3 regions of the Bacillus sp. MC1252 genome follow, and region 2 is predicted to be linked to each of the others. Evidence: riboswitches for the same ligand, from Rfam matches in the RefSeq annotation. Region 2 holds a riboswitch; each other region holds the start of a gene.
The links. Region 2 has a riboswitch for thiamine pyrophosphate ahead of thiC (phosphomethylpyrimidine synthase ThiC). Riboswitches for the same ligand answer to the same signal wherever they lie in the genome.

Region 1 (6,839 bases), 1.1 Mb from region 2:
ACAGATGTGAACCCAGCTGATTATGATGGGATCTTCTTTGCGGGAGGACATGGCCCAATGATCGACTTTGCATCCAATCAGCTGTTAGCTGATGCGATCTTAGCGATTTCAGAAAAAAATGGTGCAGTCGGAGCCGTTTGCCACGGTGTTTCAGCCTTTGTTGATGTGAAGGATCGTGATGGAAAATCATTTATTGAGGGAAAAAAAATAACAGGGTTCACGAACGAGGAAGAGGATGCCGTTCAGCTGACATCAAAGGTTCCATTTTTATTGGAAACAAAGCTTCGTGAGCAAGGAGCGGTGTTTGAAAAAGGAGAAGCTTTTGCGCCATTCGCTGTTGTTGATGGACAAATCATTACTGGACAAAACCCAGGATCAAGTGCAGAAACAGCACGACTATTTGTCAAAACCATTGTATAAAATGACCAAAAACCAGTCGTAACGCATACGGCTGGTTTTTTTGTTATAAAAATGTCCTAAAAAAGACCGAAACAATTACTGGAATAATGGTAAAATGATCACAGGGTAAAAAACCCAAATGAGGGAAAAGGGGATGTTCCTGTGAGAGCATTTTACGTAAAAATCACCGCAGCTTTACTGTCTGTTTTACTTGTGACAACAGGTTTATTTTCACCAGCGTTAAAAGCAGAAGAAGCGCCAAAATCAGATGGAAAAGTGTCGCCACTGACGGAAAAAGCCATTCAGCAAGTGCAAGAGTCGTTTTTGAAGCAGGATGAAGGAACCGCTATTCAACAGAAGCAAATGAAAAAAACATTTAAAGTAGATAAGAAAAACGGAATAAGTATCAAACGAAAAGCCGCTAAAGATGGAAAGCTGCGCACGTCTGCCGTACGCTCCATTGATGGACTAGCAATCAACCAATCGGCTGTCTTAACAGAGGACGATCCAGTTGATTTATGGTTTTTAAGCACGTCTTCACCCCAGGCACTCATCAGCCGGATTACCTCTTCAAATCCTGATTATTTCGTCCAATTATTTGTTGTTGATTATGAAACAGGACAAGCCTACCCAACGGATCTCATTCAGCCGGCTGGCAGTCTTCTTGGGTTAACCAATTTACCAGCTGGTGATTACGCATTTGGTATCACAAGCGGTGGAGACTTCGGAGACTCCTACACGTTACAGGTTAATGCAAAAAATCCACCTAATTTCACAGGTGCTGTATCTCTATCGTCAACCCTGCAATACTTTGTAGCTGAGTATGCAAATGGTGATGTATTTGCAAATGGCACAAAAGTATATAACAAGCAATCGAAGACAGCAGATTATGAATGGAAGCGTGTGTTTTATTTCTCATATGATGGAAAATATGAACAGAGAACCCATTCGATTTCAAGTGTGAAAGTGAAAAGCATTTCGGCACCAGTGTCGTACTCAGCTCCTTATGCGAGTTCCTCAGAGGCCATTCTCGTCTACTTAGATGTGGAGACATTGTTTATGTACCATCAATCATCGTTTGCAAGCGGGCAATATTATCATGATACCTTTGTTGATACTCTCGGGAAGACAACACCAAGACGCCTAGACCTTGATGATTTGACAAATTACGGCGATCATATTTTAGCCGTTGATTTAAAAACAGGAAAGCCGATTGATTTCTTCAGTGTTCTTAATTTTTACTATGCTGCAGGGATCGAGAAGCTGCCAACAATTAAAACATTGAATTAAGAAAGGCGGTTGACATCAAATCGCCACATGTGTAGAGTAAAGATAATTAAATGACAAAAGTCCACTAGGGGAGTCATGTATGACTGAGACAAGAGAAAATCTTGGACCCTTTGAACCTGATCTAGTTCGTACTAGCGGAGGGAAGTGGAGCTGGACCTTGTCTTATTCATGATTGAATTGATAAGAAGGCCGCTCCATTTGGGGTGGCTTTTTCATTTATTCAACTGAAGAAGAGGAGGCTTTTTTTATGACATTTTCAACGCAATTAAGGAAAGAAGCGGAACCATTATTTGAAGCCATTTATCAGCATCCGTTTGTCAGAGGGCTGGCAGCAGGAAAGCTTGAAAAGGAACAGATCATTCATTACGTCAAACAAGATGCAGAATACTTACATGCATTTATTAAAATTTATGCGGCAGCAATCAGCAGGTGTACAGATAGAGAGGACATTGCCTTTTTCCATCAGCAGATGGCTTTTGTACTAGATAGTGAGACGCATCCTCATCAAAACCTTTGCCGAGTGGCAGGTGTAGCATATGATGAGCTTCAAGGTGCTTCGTTGGCGCCGAGTGCTCATCACTATATTCATCACATGCTGCAAGTCGCACAGGGAGGCACACTTGGAGAAATTATTGCTGTTTTGCTTCCTTGCCCTTGGACATATTGGGAAATAGGCAAACGAATGCTTTCAGACGTGCAGCCTGACCCGGCACATCCATTTTATGAGTGGATCACGTTTTATGGCGGGTTAACTGACTCTGTTACAGTTGAGCTTTGCAAAAGGCTTGATCAGTGGGCGGAAGGAGCAAGTGAGAAAGAAAAAGAAAAAATGAAACAGCACTTCTTCTTAAGCTGTCAGCTTGAGTACAAATTCTGGGAAATGGCGTTCACTGTGGAAGAGTGGCCAGTCAAGCTGGAGGTGCATTCATCATGACGTGGAAGATGAAAGAAGTCGTCCTTGCCGTGATTCTATCTGTGGCGTGCGGTGTGATCTACTTAGGGTGGTCCACTCTTTATTTACCGATTACAGCACTTGTGGGTCCAGCAGGAGGCAATATCATGTTTGGGATTTGGGTGATTGCCAGTCCAATCGTCGCTTATATCATCCAAAAGCCGGGAGCTGCCCTCATTGCAGAAACAGCCGCAGCCTCCGTGGAATTACTGACAGGCAGCCACTTCGGTCTTTCAGCTCTGCTGATTGGTGTATGCCAAGGACTTGGGGCAGAAATCGCCTTCGCTCTTTTTGGTTATAAACGATATCGCATGTGGACACTTATGCTGTCTGGTGCCTTTGCAGCTGTTGGAGCGATGGCATATAGCCTGATGGCCAATGGATTTGGTTATTACACGCCTCAAGTTTTACTCATGACACTTGTGACTCAAATCATCAGCGGTATGATACTTGGGGGATGCTTAGCGAAAGTTGTAGTGGATGCATTATCCAAGACCGGTGTACTGAATCAATATGCCATCATGAAAGAAAAACGAAACAAAGGTGAACAGCATGGATTCATTTCTCGCGTGCAATAATCTCACTGTCCGTTTTTATGAACAGCCTAAGCCCGTTCTGCATGAAGTATCTCTTTCTATTCAAAAAGGGGAAAAGGTGCTCATTTTAGGGCCAAGCGGAAGCGGAAAATCCACGCTCATTTCGGTTCTTGCTGGAATTATTCCAGAACATATGGAAGCAGACGTGCAGGGAGAAGTGATGTTACAAAGACATACAGGCGTCATGTTTCAAGACCCTGATTCCCAGTTTTGTATGCACCGGGTCAATGAAGAAATTGCATTTAGCTTAGAGAACCGTTCTGTACCTCGTGAAGAGATGGATGACATCATTCGGCATCTCATGCAAAAAGTACAACTGGATGTCGATCCGAATACAGATATTCACACATTATCAGGCGGCATGAAGCAGCGATTGGCGCTTGCTTGTTTACTAGCGTTAGAGCCGGATGTTCTGTTCTTTGATGAACCGACTGCACAGCTTGATCCAGCAGGCAGAATGGAGATATTTCAGCTGCTACAGCAGCTTGCAGCTGATCAGGATCAAACCATGATTTTTGTGGAGCATGTGCTAGACGGTGTCATCGAATGGATGGACCGGGTTATTTTATTAGATGATCAAGGCTGCATTTTGGCAGATGGATCTCCGAAAGATGTGATGACAGCATATGAGGGAGAAATGAAAGAGGCAGGCATTTGGCGTCCAAAAATATTTCCCGAGAAATGGTCCACTATTATTCAAGATCCATTTCACCCACTGAGTCAAACACTTATGCAAACCTTTGAGTCAAGCAAAGAGCGGCGTGAGAAAGTCCGATCAACAGATCGAGAGACAATCATTCGAACAGAGGATCTTCAATTAAGCTACGGGAAAAAAAGGATTATGAATGACCTTCGGTTGGATATAAAAGCAGGAGATTGGGTGGCGATCATCGGGGAAAATGGAAGCGGAAAAAGTACATGTCTCAAACATTTAATCCGCTTAGAGCCAATCAAAAAAGGCCATATTTTCTTAAAAGAAAAACATCTCAAAAAGTGGTCTGACCGATTACTATATGAAAAAGCAGGCTTTGTTTTTCAAAATCCAGAGCTGCAATTTATACAAGACACGGTGTTTGATGAAATCGCATTTGGCGGAAGACAGCGAAATTGGCCAGAATCAGTTGTACAAGAAAAAACGGTTCAGCTATTGGAAGAGTTCGGCTTAGAGAAGCATGCGAAAGCACATCCTTTCACCTTAAGTTTAGGGCAAAAAAGAAGATTAAGTGTCGCCACAATGCTTCTTTTTGATCAGGATGTATTAATGTTAGATGAACCGACTTTCGGGCAGGACGAAAAAACGGCGAAGGAATTAATCAGACGTTTAAAAGAGCGCCAACGCCAAGGCACCACTGTTATGATGGTCACACATGATATGGAGATCGTCGATGAGTGCGCAGATCAGGTGCTGCTTTTTCACCAAGGAGAGCATGTGTATGATGGCACGCCTTATGATTTATTTTCAAATCAGAAACTCGTTGATTCTTATCAGCTGAGAGTGCCTTTGCATTATCGCTATGTGGCTGAAAGAAAGGACGTGCTGACGATTGCAAAGTAATCACTCCTTTCTATCCACTGTGAATCCAGTTATGAAATTACTCGCTCACCTTCTTGCAATGTGCTGTCTGATGGCGATTTCTGATCCTAAAACAACGTTCATCATCTGGCTGTTTGCTCTGGGCATCGGGCTTGTACTAGGCAGTTGGAATATCAAGTATCTTATCACAAGATTTATCCCTTATTTGATCTTTTTTATTCTTGTGTTTTGGATGATGGCGGCCTTCGGCAAGGGGGATCATACTGTTTGGAAGTGGGCCTGGTTTCATGTCACAGAGGAGAGTTTAAGAAATGGACTCACCATATCTCTCAGAATGCTTGGCTTTGTGACATTTGGTCTCCTTTTTACCTCCACAACAGATTTGACAGCCTTTATGATGAGCTTAATACATCAATGCCGAATGTCACCAAAATGGGCGTATGGAATGCTTGCCGGCTTCCGGTTTATCCCGTTGTTTCAAAGTGAATTGAAGCAAATGAAGGCTGCGCATAAAATCAGAGGCTACAAGCAAAAAAACAGCTGGAAAGCCTTTATACGTTATGCACTACCCCTTTTCACGCAGGGCGTACGAAAATCTGAACGCCTAGCGATTGCGATGGAAGCAAGAGGCTTCACAGGGACGAGGGAGCGAACGTATTATCATATCATCAGCACCTCATGGATCGACTATTTGTATCTTTTTTTCATAGGTGTCAGTGTCTCCATATGCATTTTCTTTTTTTAAAAACACCCACATTCTCTTGATAGAATGTGGGCTTTTTATATGTCTTAGGTCATTTGATTGATATTAGTACACATTGCAGGCTGGAATAGATCATATAAAGAACCGATAAAGAAGGTGTACTGAGAAAAAGAGAGGATGAACGTGAGCGAATGTCACAGAGAATTGATAACATAATAGACGCTTTACCAATCATTGGACTAGCTATGAGAGAGCAACTAACCTTTTCTGTTTTAGGGAAAGAGAAGGTTCTTTATTATCAGCAACATGGGAACATTGATTTAGGTTTTAAAGCTGGTGATACAGTGGCTGATGGATTTCAAAACTTTGCGATGCTGAAAAATGGGAGAGAGCCATCGTTTATCCAAATCCCGAAAGAAGTATACGGGATTCCTATGGATATCGTAGCCGTCCCGATTACAGATGAGACTGGTCAAGTTGCCGCTGCCTTCTGTGTTGCATATGACCAAACCAATCAACAACGATTAGATCACATCATGACGGAGAGCAACCAAGCTTCCGAAAAACTAGTCGCGATGGTACAGCAAGTTGCCGCACATTCAGAGGAACTACAAGCGACAAGTGAACAAATTCTACAAAATACGAAAACCACTGTCGAAAATTCCTCTAAAATCAATCAAGTGTCCAATCTCATCAAAGGTATCTCTGATCAAACGAACTTACTCGGACTCAACGCATCCATAGAGGCTGCAAGAGTAGGTGAAGCAGGGGCAGGCTTTGGAGTGGTCGCAACAGAAGTGAGAAAGCTATCCACTCATGCGAAGCAAGCGACAACTGATATCGAAACAGCGCTAAAAGATGTACAGAGCTCTATTAAAGGAATGGAAGAAGAAATTTCACAAATTGTGGCTTCCTCTGAACATCAAGCAGAGCTTGTCGGCACTTTTACAAAAATTATTGAAGGACTTCACGAAACAAACGAAACGATGAAAACATTGGCAGACGACTTAGTAAACTATCAAGTGAAATAAAAACTTCACGGACCAAAACCTCCAGCTGTATCGGAGGTTTTTTAACGTTTTAAGGTGAGATATGTGTCAGGATATTGACCGGTTGATCGCTGACAGGCAGGGTACACTTCTGTATGATAGAAAAAGAGAGACCAGTTTGGTCTTTAGACCTATTCATAAGGAGGAAGATCATCATGACACTATCAGCGAAGCTGCAAGAAATACTCGCGCCCTACCGTCCGTTGTTAAAGCAAACCGAAAAACCAATGATTCAATTAAAGATGAAACAAGGAAAAACAGGACCATACGACAGCAAAATAGCTGGTGATCCTTACTTCCCAAAAAACGACGTATA
Region 2 (6,839 bases):
GACGTGATCCAGCGTTTCCTGCCTCATCCGGGCAGCTTCAATAAACACGCTGAGATTATCCTTTACTTTTTGCTGACCGATATATTGGCTAAGTGTCTGCGGCCGCAAACTTTGCTCAATGGCTGATTCATGGTTGTCTGCTTCAGTTGAGACGAGCCGTTCATCCATGAGACATCACCCTATTTCAACATTTTTTGTAAAGCTTTTTTCACATATTGATCGGTTGTGAGATTTTTCTCTTCTTTTAATAAAGGCAGAACCTTTTTGATTTCACGATCACCGTATCCAAGGACACTTAACGCTTCGAGCGCTTCATCTAATGCGGTTTGCTGCGTTTCGATCTGAATATGATCCTCGTGATTAAATAAGTTGCCAATCATTTCTGGCACCACATCTGCAAGCTTTCCTTTTAGATCTAGAATGATCTGACGAGCTGTTTTTTTGCCAACGCCAGGGAATTTAATAAGGAATGCTTCATCCTCACGTTCTATCGCTGAAATGACAGCGCCAGGATCACCGGAAGCAAGGATCGCAAGTGCAACCTTTGGTCCAATCCCTGTGACATTTAACAGTTTTGTGAACAACGCTTTTTCTTCTCTTGTTTGAAATCCATATAACGAAAATGCGTCTTCCTTTATGTAATGATACGTATAAATCGTTTCTTGTTTATTTACTTGATAGATAAACGGGTTTGGGGTATAGACTTGATATCCCACTCCGCCGTTTTGAATGACAACATATTGCGGGCACACATAATCAATGGTCCCTTTCACAAATTCTATCACCGTTTTCACCTCTTTGACTGTTCTTCATTGTAACATAAATCGAAGAGAAAACCGCAATAAAAGTTAACATACGTTCGCTCAGTCCATTTTTACGGTGCAACCATGAAAAACAGCTTGCGGCCCTCACACCAGCAAGCTGTCACACGCTTTAAAATGATATTTCATTTCGGTAAGGTTGCATGACTTCAAGCACATGCTCAAATTCATCCTTTGTTCGAAAAGGAATGCCTTGCTCAAGCTGCTCCTCCACATGGCTTTCTAAACGGGACGTATCAATTTGAAAGAAGAGATGAATAGGCTCCGCCCAGCCGCCTGGCCTTCCATGAAACGTAGAAATGACACCGTCCTCTGATAATCCGATATATCCATTTGCTTTACTTAATGGAGAGATATCATCAATTTGTTTTCTAAAAAGGGCAAAATCCTCTTGTTGTTCTACCAGCGTCCAGCCTTTATACTGCGTCCAAAATGTGTCTTTGTCTTCTAATGATGCCCGGTGTCTTTCAATACTCACATCGCCGTCTAGATAGACTTTTTCAAGCTGCACGGTGATGGTGTTTGACTGCTTTTGCAAGTGTTCTTTTCCTTCCATATCCGCAGCGAAAAAAAGAACACTTGTCATGATAAGTCCTGTAACGAAACGTTTCATCTTCACTTTCACTATTTACACCTCTTTAGAACATAAGATCGATGCATGACATATGTAGTTTGACCCATTTTTCTAAACATTAACCAAACCGATTACACTGACTCGTTTTAAGAGTCTTTCGTTGTATCCTTCATTCGTAAATGTTATGTTTTATACAATCCATTGCTTTATCGAATGAAACGGTTTTTTCATCATTCGTTTTTCAGCCGCATAAACTGAAACCAAAGAAGGTGAAGTCAATGTCAGATATCAAAAGATTAGCCGAATCGATTCAGTATCATGAAGAAAAACGTTTTAATAAGCTCACCTTAAAACCGGCAGAGCTTGAGCTGTGCGGCAAAGGAAGAAGTGCCTATGTATTTTCATATAAAAAAGCTGGCAAGAAAATGGCGCTAAAAGTCTTTTTCCCTTCTTATCAACACATTGCCCGCAAAGAGGCAGCAATTTACGAAAAACTTTCCGGTTCGTCATACTACCCTGAGATTTATGAGTCTGGGGATCAGTATATTTTAATGGAATATATTAAAGGCTACACATTCTATGAATGCCTGACAAAGGGTATTCCGATCAAGAAACAAATGATTGAACAAGTAGATGAAGCGCTAGAAGAAGCACGTGAGAAAGGGTTAAACCCTTCAGATATCCATCTGCGCAACCTGATATTAACAAAGGAAGGCCTCGTTAAGGTGATCGACGTTGCCCGCTTCACCCAAACGAAAACATGTCATCAATGGAATGATTTAAAAGCCGCTTACGCCTATTACCAAAAACCTTTTTTCCCTAAAAAAGCGCCGCGTCTGTGGCTTGAAGTGATTGCCTATTTATATAAAAAGAACTGGCTCTCCCGCGGCCAGCTTAACAACCGAAATGATTTCTCCGCATAACGAAAGCCGCTCTCCTTCCGAGCGGCTTTTCTGTTTTATTCTGTTTCTACATGGATACTATTTACATTTAATAGATTAATGATTTCATTATTCAGCTTAAACCATTGATTGGATTCCTCAATTTTTTTATACACATCGTAGGTAGCTGGACGTTTCAGCTCGAAATCAAGCACTTCCCCATTGTTCATATGAAATGTTACCTTGAATACTTTCATCATAAGATCACCTTCCACTCTTTCTTGTTCGCTAACTGGTAAGGTCAGCTCTTTTCATTCATTCTCTACTCAACTCGTTTCCCCTCCTTCTTTCCTTCCAAACACAAGAAGTTTAAATTTTGTTTAAATTCACACAACATCTCTATCTCTCTAATCTGCAAAGAAGTATATTGTTTAAAAAGGGGGCTGTCTTCATGAAACAGAAAAAGAAAAAGAAAAGAACATCCCCAGAGAGACAAACTGTCTTGTTTCATTTAACAGATGCCCTGATTCCGAGTATGGAAATCATGGCGATTGCAGTAAGAGCACTTTTCCATCTCGTGAGAAAAGCCTTTTCAGCCGTTTTATAAAACCCCGCACAAAAGGAGTGCGAGGTTCTTTTTTTAGGATTGATAGATTTGACTTCCTTGGCTGATAAACTCTTTTGCCTTCTTCTCCATCTCTTTTTTCACTTCTTCTGATTGATTGCGGATATCATGAGAAATTTTCATACTGCAAAACTTCGGTCCGCACATGGAGCAAAAGTGAGCGGTCTTTGCGCCTTCAGCAGGCAATGTTTCGTCATGGAACGCCAAAGCTCTTTCTGGATCAAGTGACAGGTGGAATTGATCCCGCCACCTAAATTCAAATCTGGCTTTCGATAATGCATCATCGCGCTTTTGAGCAGCAGGATGTCCTTTTGCTAGATCAGCTGCATGTGCGGCAATTTTATAAGCAATGACACCTTCTCTCACATCTTCTTTGTTCGGCAAACCTAAATGCTCTTTTGGTGTCACATAGCAGAGCATGGCTGTTCCATACCAGCCGATCATGGCAGCGCCGATAGCGGATGTAATGTGATCATACCCCGGGGCAATATCTGTTGTAAGAGGTCCTAGCGTGTAAAATGGTGCCTCTTTGCAAATCTCCATCTGCTTATCGACATTTTCTTTGATTTTATCCATTGGGACATGTCCAGGTCCTTCAATCATCACCTGTACATCATGTTTCCAGGCGATCTCTGTCAATTCCCCTAGCGTTTTCAGCTCTGCAAACTGCGCCTCATCATTTGCATCAGCGATCGAACCTGGTCTGAGTCCATCTCCAAGAGAAAAAGCAATATCATAGGTTTTCATAATTTCACAAATATCTTCGAAATGGGTATAAAGAAAGTTTTCTTGATGATGAGCGAGACACCACCTTGCCATAATAGCTCCGCCTCTTGACACAATTCCCGTTACCCGATCGACTGTAAGCGGAATATACCTTAATAGTACGCCCGCATGAATCGTGAAGTAGTCTACACCTTGCTCTGCTTGTTCAATTAATGTGTCTCTGTACACGTCCCACGTCAAATCTTCTGCCACTCCATTCACTTTTTCAAGTGCCTGATAAATGGGAACGGTTCCTACTGGGACTGGGCAATTCCGAATGATCCATTCTCTCGTTGTATGAATGTCCTTCCCAGTGGACAGGTCCATCATTGTGTCTGCCCCCCACCTGATCGCCCACGTCATCTTCTCTACCTCTTCATCGATGGATGACGTCACAGCTGAATTGCCAATATTCGCATTGATTTTGACGTGAAAATGCTTTCCAATAATCATCGGCTCACTTTCTGGATGGTTAATATTCGCTGGGATGACTGCTCTTCCGCTAGCTACTTCCTCTCTCACAAACTCAGGGCTCAGCTGTTCTCTCAAAGCGATAAATTCCATTTCAGGTGTGATGATGCCTTTTTTTGCATAATGCATTTGTGTCACACTGGCGCCATTTTTCGCGCGGAGCGGCACATGATGAAAATCAGTATGGACATGATGAAAGGACTCTTTCCCCTTTGAACGATACCCGTTATCTTCTGGTTTCACATGACGACCTTCATAGCTTTCTGTATCTCCTCTTTCTTTAATCCACGCCGCTCTAAGACGCTTTAAACCCTTTGTAACATCAATATGGGCGTTTTCATCTGTGTACGGTCCACTTGTATCGTACACACGGATCGGGTCATTTTGAATGTCGCCCGCCTGTGTCACAGTATTTGAGAGCATAATCTCCCTTTTTGGCACCAAGATGTCAGGTCTTGAGCCCTGCTCATACACCTTTCGACTTCCGTCAAAGCTTGATAGTAAAGATTGGGTTGATGGGACATTTTTCTTTTCTTTCATTTGCTGTTCTCTCCTTCTCTTTTTGTCATCGGACAGGATGGAATCAGCACCAGCAAAAAACCAGGCTCTATGTTGAGAACCTGGTTTCGTCGTCAGAAAAAAACATGAATGTCATTCATATGACACATGTATCATCTTCAACTTCCCCACGCTGGTACGAGCCAGATCAGGTCCAAAGGGTTAAGAAACTTAAGCTTCTCTCTCAGCCCACTTTAGCGGGCACCCCTAGTCACTTTTATTGATTTCCACATCAGTTTATCATAGAGACGATATGAAAAAAAGAAGATTCAGGAAAATAGTTCCTTTCCCCTACAAGCTGTACCGATGAGCATGATATGCAAACTTCTATACAACAGCTTCCCCTTTATTTCGATCAAATCAGAAATCATCATTGATCCTTTTTTCCTACTATGTATAATTAATCTAAATGAAGAATTTTTTATACAAACTACTTGTTCAAAGGAAGTTCTAGTCGATTGCAAACATTTCTAACATTTATCAGTGATGAATCGGACGATGATGAAGTGGACATCCATTATTGCTGGTATTTTATTACTTGGATTTGGCTGTTATTTCTTTTACGAATTTTATATAGGCATCAAGATATTTTTTTAAGAAAAGGCTAGAGTTCGTAATGAACTTTAGCCTTTTTTATTCATTCAACTATCGGGTCATGCCTGTTTGTCCTGTTTCAAATTGTGTTTTTCTCATATCTCTGAAGCGTGTGAATGCTCCTTCATCTTTGATGACTTGGACAGCTCTTCCATCTGCATAACGAGTCGCTGCTTCTTCTACTTGTGATACGCCCTCTTCCGTCAGACGTCCATCCGATTTAATCGCAATATAGACATTTTCATCAGTGACCATAACTTGTGAGTCTGCTACGTGATTCATTTTATTCACGCGGTTCGCAATTTTTCGTGAACGCTGTATGTTCTCTTGTTTATCGTAGCCAGAGAACGACATTTGGTTATGATAATTCATATCTCCATGACTGTAGCGTCCATCTCCGCCAGTAAGCGGCATTCTCACTTGATCCTCCGTAGGACGCGAACGATAATCAACATTCGTTGTATTTTCGTTCATCCCTTCCATAAGCTCAGAAATTGGGCCTTGGTGATCTTGGTTATTGTCTGCCGCCCGTTGATTCGAATGATAACCGACCGGCTGGCCTGATTGATTATAACGAGTATCTACACCCGCATTGTCATTTGTACCACATGCAGTTAAACCAATAGGAAGAAGCACTAATGCGATTGTTTTTTGCCATTTTTGTCTCAAACGAAAAACCCCCTGTACAAATTCAATCTCATGAGCGCGAAACTGGCTCTGTTTTAGCATGTACAGTTCAGGGAAAAATCAAGCTGTCAGTTATAAACAAAAAAAGGAACGATTGAGATCGTCCCTTCTGTCATTAATCTTCTTCGTCTTCTTCTGGTCTTGCAAAAACGGATTGACCCGGATATGGCTGCATATAAGGCTGAGCAGGATAAGCCCCCATTTGACCATAAGGAACAGGATTTGGATAATGTCCAGGCCATGGCTGATGATGATGCTTCATGCCATCATCACAACCGCAGTCTTCCTTGCCATAGGCTTCATTTGAAGCGTTTGGATAAAAGCCTTGATTCACGTTCGCATTCACGTTCGCATTTGCGCCTGTATTTGGATGCATATGGTGGTGCCAGTGATGTCCATCGTTTGCATGATGCTCATGATTTTCCCCGTAGTAAGCTGGCGCTTGATAGGCTGGATAATACGGCTGGGCCGGGTAAGGATACGGCATCATGTGATGGTGATAATAGGGCTGGACCGGATAACAAAGACCTGAACCCGGTAAGATAGGTGAAGCCGGCACCATTTGCTGCGGATATGGATACATCGCAGGCATGTAATGACCATGACCATAATAAGGATCATATGATTCATGATGAGGATGCTGGTGATGATCTTTATTTTCTGCCATTCCTCCTACTGCTGTCCCTCCAACATTCGGCATTTGTGGGAAGTTAGGAAGGTTTGGGTAATTGCTATGCTCCATATCTTTTCCCTCCTCTTTTTGAAGCGGAATATGAATAAACGGATCATATCCCTTTGCCACCTCATCTTTGTGATGATCCTTATTCTCATGATGAAAATAGTCCTTGTGATCTTTATGGTCC
Region 3 (6,839 bases), 310 kb from region 2:
GGGTTGCGCTCGTTGCGGGACTTAACCCAACATCTCACGACACGAGCTGACGACAACCATGCACCACCTGTCACTCTGTCCCCGAAGGGAAAGCCCTATCTCTAGGGTTGTCAGAGGATGTCAAGACCTGGTAAGGTTCTTCGCGTTGCTTCGAATTAAACCACATGCTCCACCGCTTGTGCGGGCCCCCGTCAATTCCTTTGAGTTTCAGTCTTGCGACCGTACTCCCCAGGCGGAGTGCTTAATGCGTTAGCTGCAGCACTAAGGGGCGGAAACCCCCTAACACTTAGCACTCATCGTTTACGGCGTGGACTACCAGGGTATCTAATCCTGTTCGCTCCCCACGCTTTCGCTCCTCAGCGTCAGTTACAGACCAGAGAGTCGCCTTCGCCACTGGTGTTCCTCCACATCTCTACGCATTTCACCGCTACACGTGGAATTCCACTCTCCTCTTCTGCACTCAAGTTTCCCAGTTTCCAATGACCCTCCCCGGTTGAGCCGGGGGCTTTCACATCAGACTTAAGAAACCGCCTGCGAGCCCTTTACGCCCAATAATTCCGGACAACGCTTGCCACCTACGTATTACCGCGGCTGCTGGCACGTAGTTAGCCGTGGCTTTCTGGTTAGGTACCGTCAAGGTGCGAGCAGTTACTCTCGCACTTGTTCTTCCCTAACAACAGAGCTTTACGATCCGAAAACCTTCATCACTCACGCGGCGTTGCTCCGTCAGACTTTCGTCCATTGCGGAAGATTCCCTACTGCTGCCTCCCGTAGGAGTCTGGGCCGTGTCTCAGTCCCAGTGTGGCCGATCACCCTCTCAGGTCGGCTACGCATCGTTGCCTTGGTGAGCCATTACCCCACCAACTAGCTAATGCGCCGCGGGTCCATCTGTAAGTGACAGCCGAAACCGTCTTTCATCCTTGAACCATGCGGTTCAAGGAACTATCCGGTATTAGCTCCGGTTTCCCGGAGTTATCCCAGTCTTACAGGCAGGTTACCCACGTGTTACTCACCCGTCCGCCGCTAACATCCGGGAGCAAGCTCCCTTCTGTCCGCTCGACTTGCATGTATTAGGCACGCCGCCAGCGTTCGTCCTGAGCCAGGATCAAACTCTCCGAGGTATGCAGGATGCATATCACACATGCGTTGCTACACGATGTAGCGAACTTAGTATGTGATCCTTCCTGCCTCGTCAGCTTGACTGACTACCTATGATGTATCATAGGATTTTTTTATAAAAACTCGAATTAACAGGTACGTTTTGTCTTGTTTAGTTTTCAAAGATCATGTTCGTTATCGCTCAGAAGCGACTTTACTAATATAACATTCTATCAAGGTCAAGTCAACAACTTTTTTCTTCATGTTATTTATCAACCGCGCTGTTTTAGCGGCGAATACAAATATAACACCTTTTGAAAGAAGAAACAAGTATTTTTTCTAAATAATTTATTTTTCCTTATCTCTTCCTATATAATGCTACAAAAAGTGCTTATCGCAGTAATTCTCTATTGTTGATCCTGAAGGTCTCTAGTATATTTATAATAGATTGAAACTAAATAACCGCAGGGGGAGCTTTGTGCTGAGAGTGAACGATTCGTTGTTCTGACCCTTTGAACCTGTCAGTTAATACTGAAGTAGGAATGTGGAATCACTTGAATACATGTGTTGTATTCAAACCAATATGTTTTTCTATGAATAACATACTCATCCTTACACGGTCTCTCCTTGCTCAATTCATGAAAAAGGAGATTTTTTTATGCAGCAATCAAATCAACTAGTACGCCTTATGGAAATCGCGATTATGACTTCGCTTGCTCTTGTATTAGATTACTTATCAGGTCTCTTTTTAAGGATGCCGAATGGCGGGTCTATTGCACTGATCATGATTCCTGTCATTCTCATGTCTATTAGATGGGGAATGTCTACCGGGTTTATCATCGGTGTGTTAATTGCCGGCCTGCAGCTGATGAATAGCCCTATTATCGCTACACCTGTACAAGGATTTCTCGATTATTTCGTGGCATCTGTTGTCATTTGTCTAAGCGGGCTATTTTCAGGATTGATCAAAAAAGCAATTCAGGATAAAAAGCGAAAGAAACAATTCTTCTATATTATTCTATCCGTATTTGTCGCCAGCTTCTTTAGACTGCTGACGTTCTTTATTTCTGGCGTCGTATTCTTTTCGCAATATGCACCAAAAGGAACACCAGGATGGGTCTACTCTTTAATTTATAACAGCACGTATATGGTTCCATCTTTTATTATTTGCAGTATCGTTCTTTGTTTATTAATACCAAGTGCATCTCGTTTGGTTTTTCCTCATCAAAAATAACCTGCTGATTTCAGCTGGTTATTTTTTTATGCATAATTTGCTACTCTATGGAATCTATTAATAGTAGAAGATTTCAAGCTGGAGGTACGTCAATGAATCCTTACTCCATTATGCTGTGCTGCTATATTCTCAGTCTTGCTTACTTTTTGGCAGGTTTCTATGAAGCATTAAAAATAGCAGGCGTGAAAGGGAAAGTAGAAGCTACTCCTTTTATTTCTTATATTTTGCTTGCTACACTCTTCACCTTTTTCTCTCATTATTATTGGAAACTGACGATTTAATTCGTTGTACATGTTCATTTAATACAGGCAGCTCCCATCCATACCCTATTTCATCATGCTTCTCGCCAGCCAGCTCGAACTGGCTGGTGACGACAAAACTAGGCTGAAGCTTTTGATAAAATTGCTTCGCCGAATTCTGTTCAAATACCCATAGCATCATATTCTTATAACCCTTCTCTAATAAATAGTCCACTCCTTTTGCAATCAAAGCGATACCCGCTCCTGACTTTTGCTTCTGCTGTAATAAATAGATGGCGTAAAGCTCACCATCATATGTTGAATAGCGCTCATCACGTTGTTTTCCGAAGGAAGCAAAACCAAATACTCCATCAGCGTCTTCTACGATAAACGTACCTTCAAGCGATCTGCTTCTCCAGCTCTCTCTCCGCTCCTCTACATTTAAAGCATCCAAATACTCTTGTGAAATAATACCATGATAAGTCGTTTGCCAGCTCTTCACATGAATCTCGGCAATTTTAGGAATATCTTTATGTACTGCATGTCTAACCTTCATCTATGCCACCCCTTTATGCAAGTTCTCACTCTATCTTTATTATAATTTTTTAAAATTCAATTCGTAAAGGATAGCGGTCTTTAATCCAGGAACTGTATTTGGACCTCTCCCCATTATAGACATACCCCTTCCCTTTAGCTATGGCGAGGCCTCGATAGTGTTCATATGATATCCGCAGCCATTCTTGTGAATCTTTCTTCATATCAACCTCAATCTCAAGTAAAAAAGACACCTTCTGATAGAAAGTGTCTTTTGATGTTATTCTTCTATTTGACGATCAGCTATTTCCTTTTTTCTTGGCTCTTTGATTTCATTCGTTAGTTCTTGAATGCTTTGCTTCACATTGCCTTTGCCTGAAAAGTTCTCAATAATTTCTTTGACATCAATTCCAGAGGATGCTTTCAGGCTTTCTTGAAGGCTGGACATCAGATTTGTGGCATAGCCTGTGACTTTATTGGCACCGCTGCCTTCCCCGTTACCGCCTGTATCAACAACTGTAATTTTATCAATGTTAGAAAGTGGTGCAGATACTTGCTTCGCATATTCAGGAAGCATTTTCACAATCATATCAAGGATCGCTGCCTGACCATACTGTTCGAATGCTTCAGCAATTTTTTCTTTCGCTTCGGCTTCCGCAAGTCCTTTCAGTCTAATGACTTCTGCTTCTGTTTCCCCTTTCGCACGATCAGCTTCCGCTTTTGCCAGCCCGTCAATTCGGACTTTCTCAGCTTCTGCTTTCGCCATTGCTTCAATGCTGTATTTCTTCGCATCTGCTTCAGCGAGACGCTTCGCTTTTTCCGCCGCAGCCGATTGCTCAACAGCATAACGGTCCGCATCCGCTTTCTTTTTCACTTCAGAATCGTATTGACGTTCACGACGCTGAATCTCTTTTTCTTCTAATTCAATTTGCTTCTGGCGTTCGATGATTTTCACTTGCATTTCTTGTTCAGTCACGTGCTGACGGTTGCGAGCTGTTTCTAGATCATACGCTTGGTCAGCGCTTGCTTTCGCTGTATCCTGTTCCCGTCTGAATTCTGCTCTTTTCAGCTCATTGATTTTTTCTGCTTCAGCGATTTCGGTGGCACGCTCAAGCTCAGATTTCTTCGCATCTTTATCTGCCTCGGCACGTTTGATACGTGTTTCTTTATCCGCTTCAGCTGTTGCAATATCTGCATCACGTTTCACTTGAGCAATTCTTGGCTTACCTAGAGATTCTAAATAGCCATTTTTATCACGGACATCTTTAATGGTGAAGGACACAATGACGAGTCCCATTTTCGCTAAATCTTGAGAAGCGACACGTTGTACTTCTTGAGAAAACTTCTCTCTGTTTTTATAAATCTCTTCAACTGTCATTGATCCTAAGATCGAACGAAGGTGACCTTCTAGTACTTCTCTTGCTTCGTTTTCGCGGTCTTCTTTTGTTTTACCTAAAAACTGTTCTGCCGCAGTGGCGATTTCTTCAATCGATCCGCCAATTTTAATGATTGCGGTTCCATCGGCCATTACAGGTACACCTTGCTCGGTATAAACCTCAGGCGTTGAAACATCTAGCTTGCTCGATAGTAAGCTGAGCGGCTCTGCTTGTTGAAAGACAGGGAGTACGAAGGTACCGCCCCCTCTGACAATCTTAATCTTGTTTCCACCTTCATCCACATGGACATTTTTACTTCCTAGATAACTTCCTGTGACGATTAACGCTTCATCTGGACCTGCTGTCCGGTATTTTGAAACAAATACGCCAATAAGTGCAATAAGAAGCACAAGGACAATTCCGATGATAATCAAAATCGTTGTTCCTGGCATTGCATTCCCTCCTAGATTTCTTCATTTGGTATGACAGATAAAACACCTTTGTTCACTTCGACAACAAGCACGCGGGTTCCATACGGAATCTCCTCTTGATCGAAACTGACGGCTGGCTTTGAGATTTTCCCGCTATTACTAATTAACAGCACTTCTCCAAACCCGTCTTTTGGGACTGATACAATGATCTCCCCAGTTCTTCCTTTTAAATCGGCCTCCGTATATGAGAGAGATTCTTCAGCAGAGGAAAGCGGGACTAAGATAAATACATTTAAACAGGTCACTAGAACCACTGCGAGGATGGCAGATAATACCGCTCCAAGCCCACTTCCTACAATTGCTGTTTTTTCAGAGATAAACCCTCCTGCCGAGAAAAAGGTAAGAAATGCGAGGATCAATGTTGGTTGAAGGAATGGAACAGGAATCGCTTCAAACAATCCATCAAATACATCGCCGAAAAAGACGAAAACAAGTGTCAGGATTCCTGATATCATTAATATGTATAAATACAGCGTTTGAAGAGGCAGCCCAAACACATCCATCTTCCTCACCCTTTCATCATGAAATGAACAGCCTTTGTTTCGTTTAGACCATACTCACCTCCAATGTATTTCTTCTAGCAGGTAATACGAACCACTATTGTAAAGGTTTCATATTTCATCACAATTCTTCAAAGGAATTCTCTGATAGCTAAAGAATGATTGTCATATACCAGTATGATAAAATTTGATCTTGAGGTGATGAAAATGAGTTTATTACATGATGCAAGACAAGAATTGTGGCAGGAGCTGCAAGGGTTGAGCGAGGAACAATTAAACCAAAAGTTATCTGAAGATACTTGGAGTATTCAAGAGGTGGCAGATCATTTAAAGAAGATGGACTTAGTTGCAGCAAAGCATCTAGCTGCGGAGGGAAAAAAAGCACCGATTAAAGAATATGAGCCAAAACCGGTAGAAATGGCAGAGGATCGTTCAAGAAAAGCCACTGCGCCTAGTATTGTTGAGCCTGAGCAAAAGCATGTCACACCTACACATTTAAAGGATGAGCTTGATACAGCACGTGAGCAGCTCAATCAAATTTTATCAACGTTTACTGAAGATGATTTTAAACGTGTGATTGCACACCCTGTGTTTGAAGAATTATCTTTGAAGCAATATCTTGATTTTATCGGCGCACATGAAAAACGCCATATCCATCAAATCAAAGAAATTAAAGAACAGCTATAAGGCATAAAAAAGACTCCCTTTTGGGAGCCTTTTTTTATCGTTACACTGTTTTAGGTGTTAAATCAAAGCAGCGTGCATAAATCCAGTTGTATGCTTTTTCGTTTAGATCTCTTGGATTTCCAACTGTTTGCGGATCTTTCATCGCTTCTTTAGATAAACGGTCAATCATATCTTTTGATACACCTTGTTCTTCTAATGAAGGAACTTCTAGATCCTCCACTAAATCATACATCCAGTTCACAGCTGCTTTCGCTGCTTCCTCTGTTGACATTCTGCTTGTATCGATACCGAATGCTTGCGCAATTCGAGCAAATTTTTCCGGGTATCCTTTCCAGTTATACTCCATCACTGGTCCCATCATCGCTGCTACACACTGTCCATGCGCTACAGGAATAATGCCTCCGAGTGTTTGACTCATCGCATGTGCTGCACCAGCTGATTCACTTCCATAAGAAAGTCCTGCAAGCATCGCAGCTTGTGCCATTCCATATCTTGCTTCTAAATCCTCGCCGTCAGCAAAGGCACGGCGAATATAATGAGCAGCATATTCAATTGCCATGAGCGCCACCGCATCCGTAATTGGCTGAGCAAATTTCATTGTATAGCATTCGATGGCGTGCGCAAGTGCATCAATTCCAGTCATTGCCGTCACATGAGGCGGCATGGATACATGAAGCTCT

Region 1: another riboswitch for thiamine pyrophosphate. It lies ahead of tenA (thiaminase II); the one in region 2 lies ahead of thiC (phosphomethylpyrimidine synthase ThiC).
Region 3: another riboswitch for thiamine pyrophosphate. It lies ahead of thiT (energy-coupled thiamine transporter ThiT); the one in region 2 lies ahead of thiC (phosphomethylpyrimidine synthase ThiC).

Annotation. Positions count from the first base shown of each region.
Region 1 is NZ_CM166369.1:3,500,154-3,506,992, reverse strand. It holds gene ACYH0L_RS18095 (type 1 glutamine amidotransferase domain-containing protein) at 1-420, shown strand, start outside; gene ACYH0L_RS18090 (hypothetical protein) at 562-1,689, shown strand; TPP riboswitch at 1,746-1,849, shown strand; gene tenA (thiaminase II) at 1,937-2,623, shown strand; gene ACYH0L_RS18080 (ECF transporter S component) at 2,620-3,219, shown strand; gene ACYH0L_RS18075 (ABC transporter ATP-binding protein) at 3,194-4,792, shown strand; gene ACYH0L_RS18070 (energy-coupling factor transporter transmembrane component T family protein) at 4,782-5,516, shown strand; gene ACYH0L_RS18065 (methyl-accepting chemotaxis protein) at 5,666-6,505, shown strand; gene ACYH0L_RS18060 (YwqG family protein) at 6,679-6,839, shown strand, end outside.
Region 2 is NZ_CM166369.1:2,426,208-2,433,046, forward strand. It holds gene ruvB (Holliday junction branch migration DNA helicase RuvB) at 1-168, opposite strand, end outside; gene ruvA (Holliday junction branch migration protein RuvA) at 180-785, opposite strand; gene ACYH0L_RS12500 (intercompartmental signaling factor BofC) at 934-1,434, opposite strand; gene ACYH0L_RS12505 (protein kinase family protein) at 1,674-2,318, shown strand; gene ACYH0L_RS12510 (hypothetical protein) at 2,354-2,536, opposite strand; gene ACYH0L_RS12515 (hypothetical protein) at 2,728-2,883, shown strand; gene thiC (phosphomethylpyrimidine synthase ThiC) at 2,917-4,677, opposite strand; TPP riboswitch at 4,804-4,914, opposite strand; gene ACYH0L_RS12525 (YhcN/YlaJ family sporulation lipoprotein) at 5,341-5,958, opposite strand; gene safA (SafA/ExsA family spore coat assembly protein) at 6,092-6,839, opposite strand, start outside.
Region 3 is NZ_CM166369.1:2,738,284-2,745,122, forward strand. It holds rRNA gene ACYH0L_RS14125 (16S ribosomal RNA) at 1-1,121, opposite strand, end outside; TPP riboswitch at 1,556-1,658, shown strand; gene thiT (energy-coupled thiamine transporter ThiT) at 1,757-2,332, shown strand; gene ACYH0L_RS14135 (hypothetical protein) at 2,425-2,613, shown strand; gene ACYH0L_RS14140 (GNAT family N-acetyltransferase) at 2,573-3,127, opposite strand; gene ACYH0L_RS14145 (flotillin family protein) at 3,386-4,933, opposite strand; gene ACYH0L_RS14150 (NfeD family membrane protein) at 4,945-5,475, opposite strand; gene ACYH0L_RS14155 (DinB family protein) at 5,680-6,159, shown strand; gene ACYH0L_RS14160 (iron-containing alcohol dehydrogenase) at 6,200-6,839, opposite strand, start outside.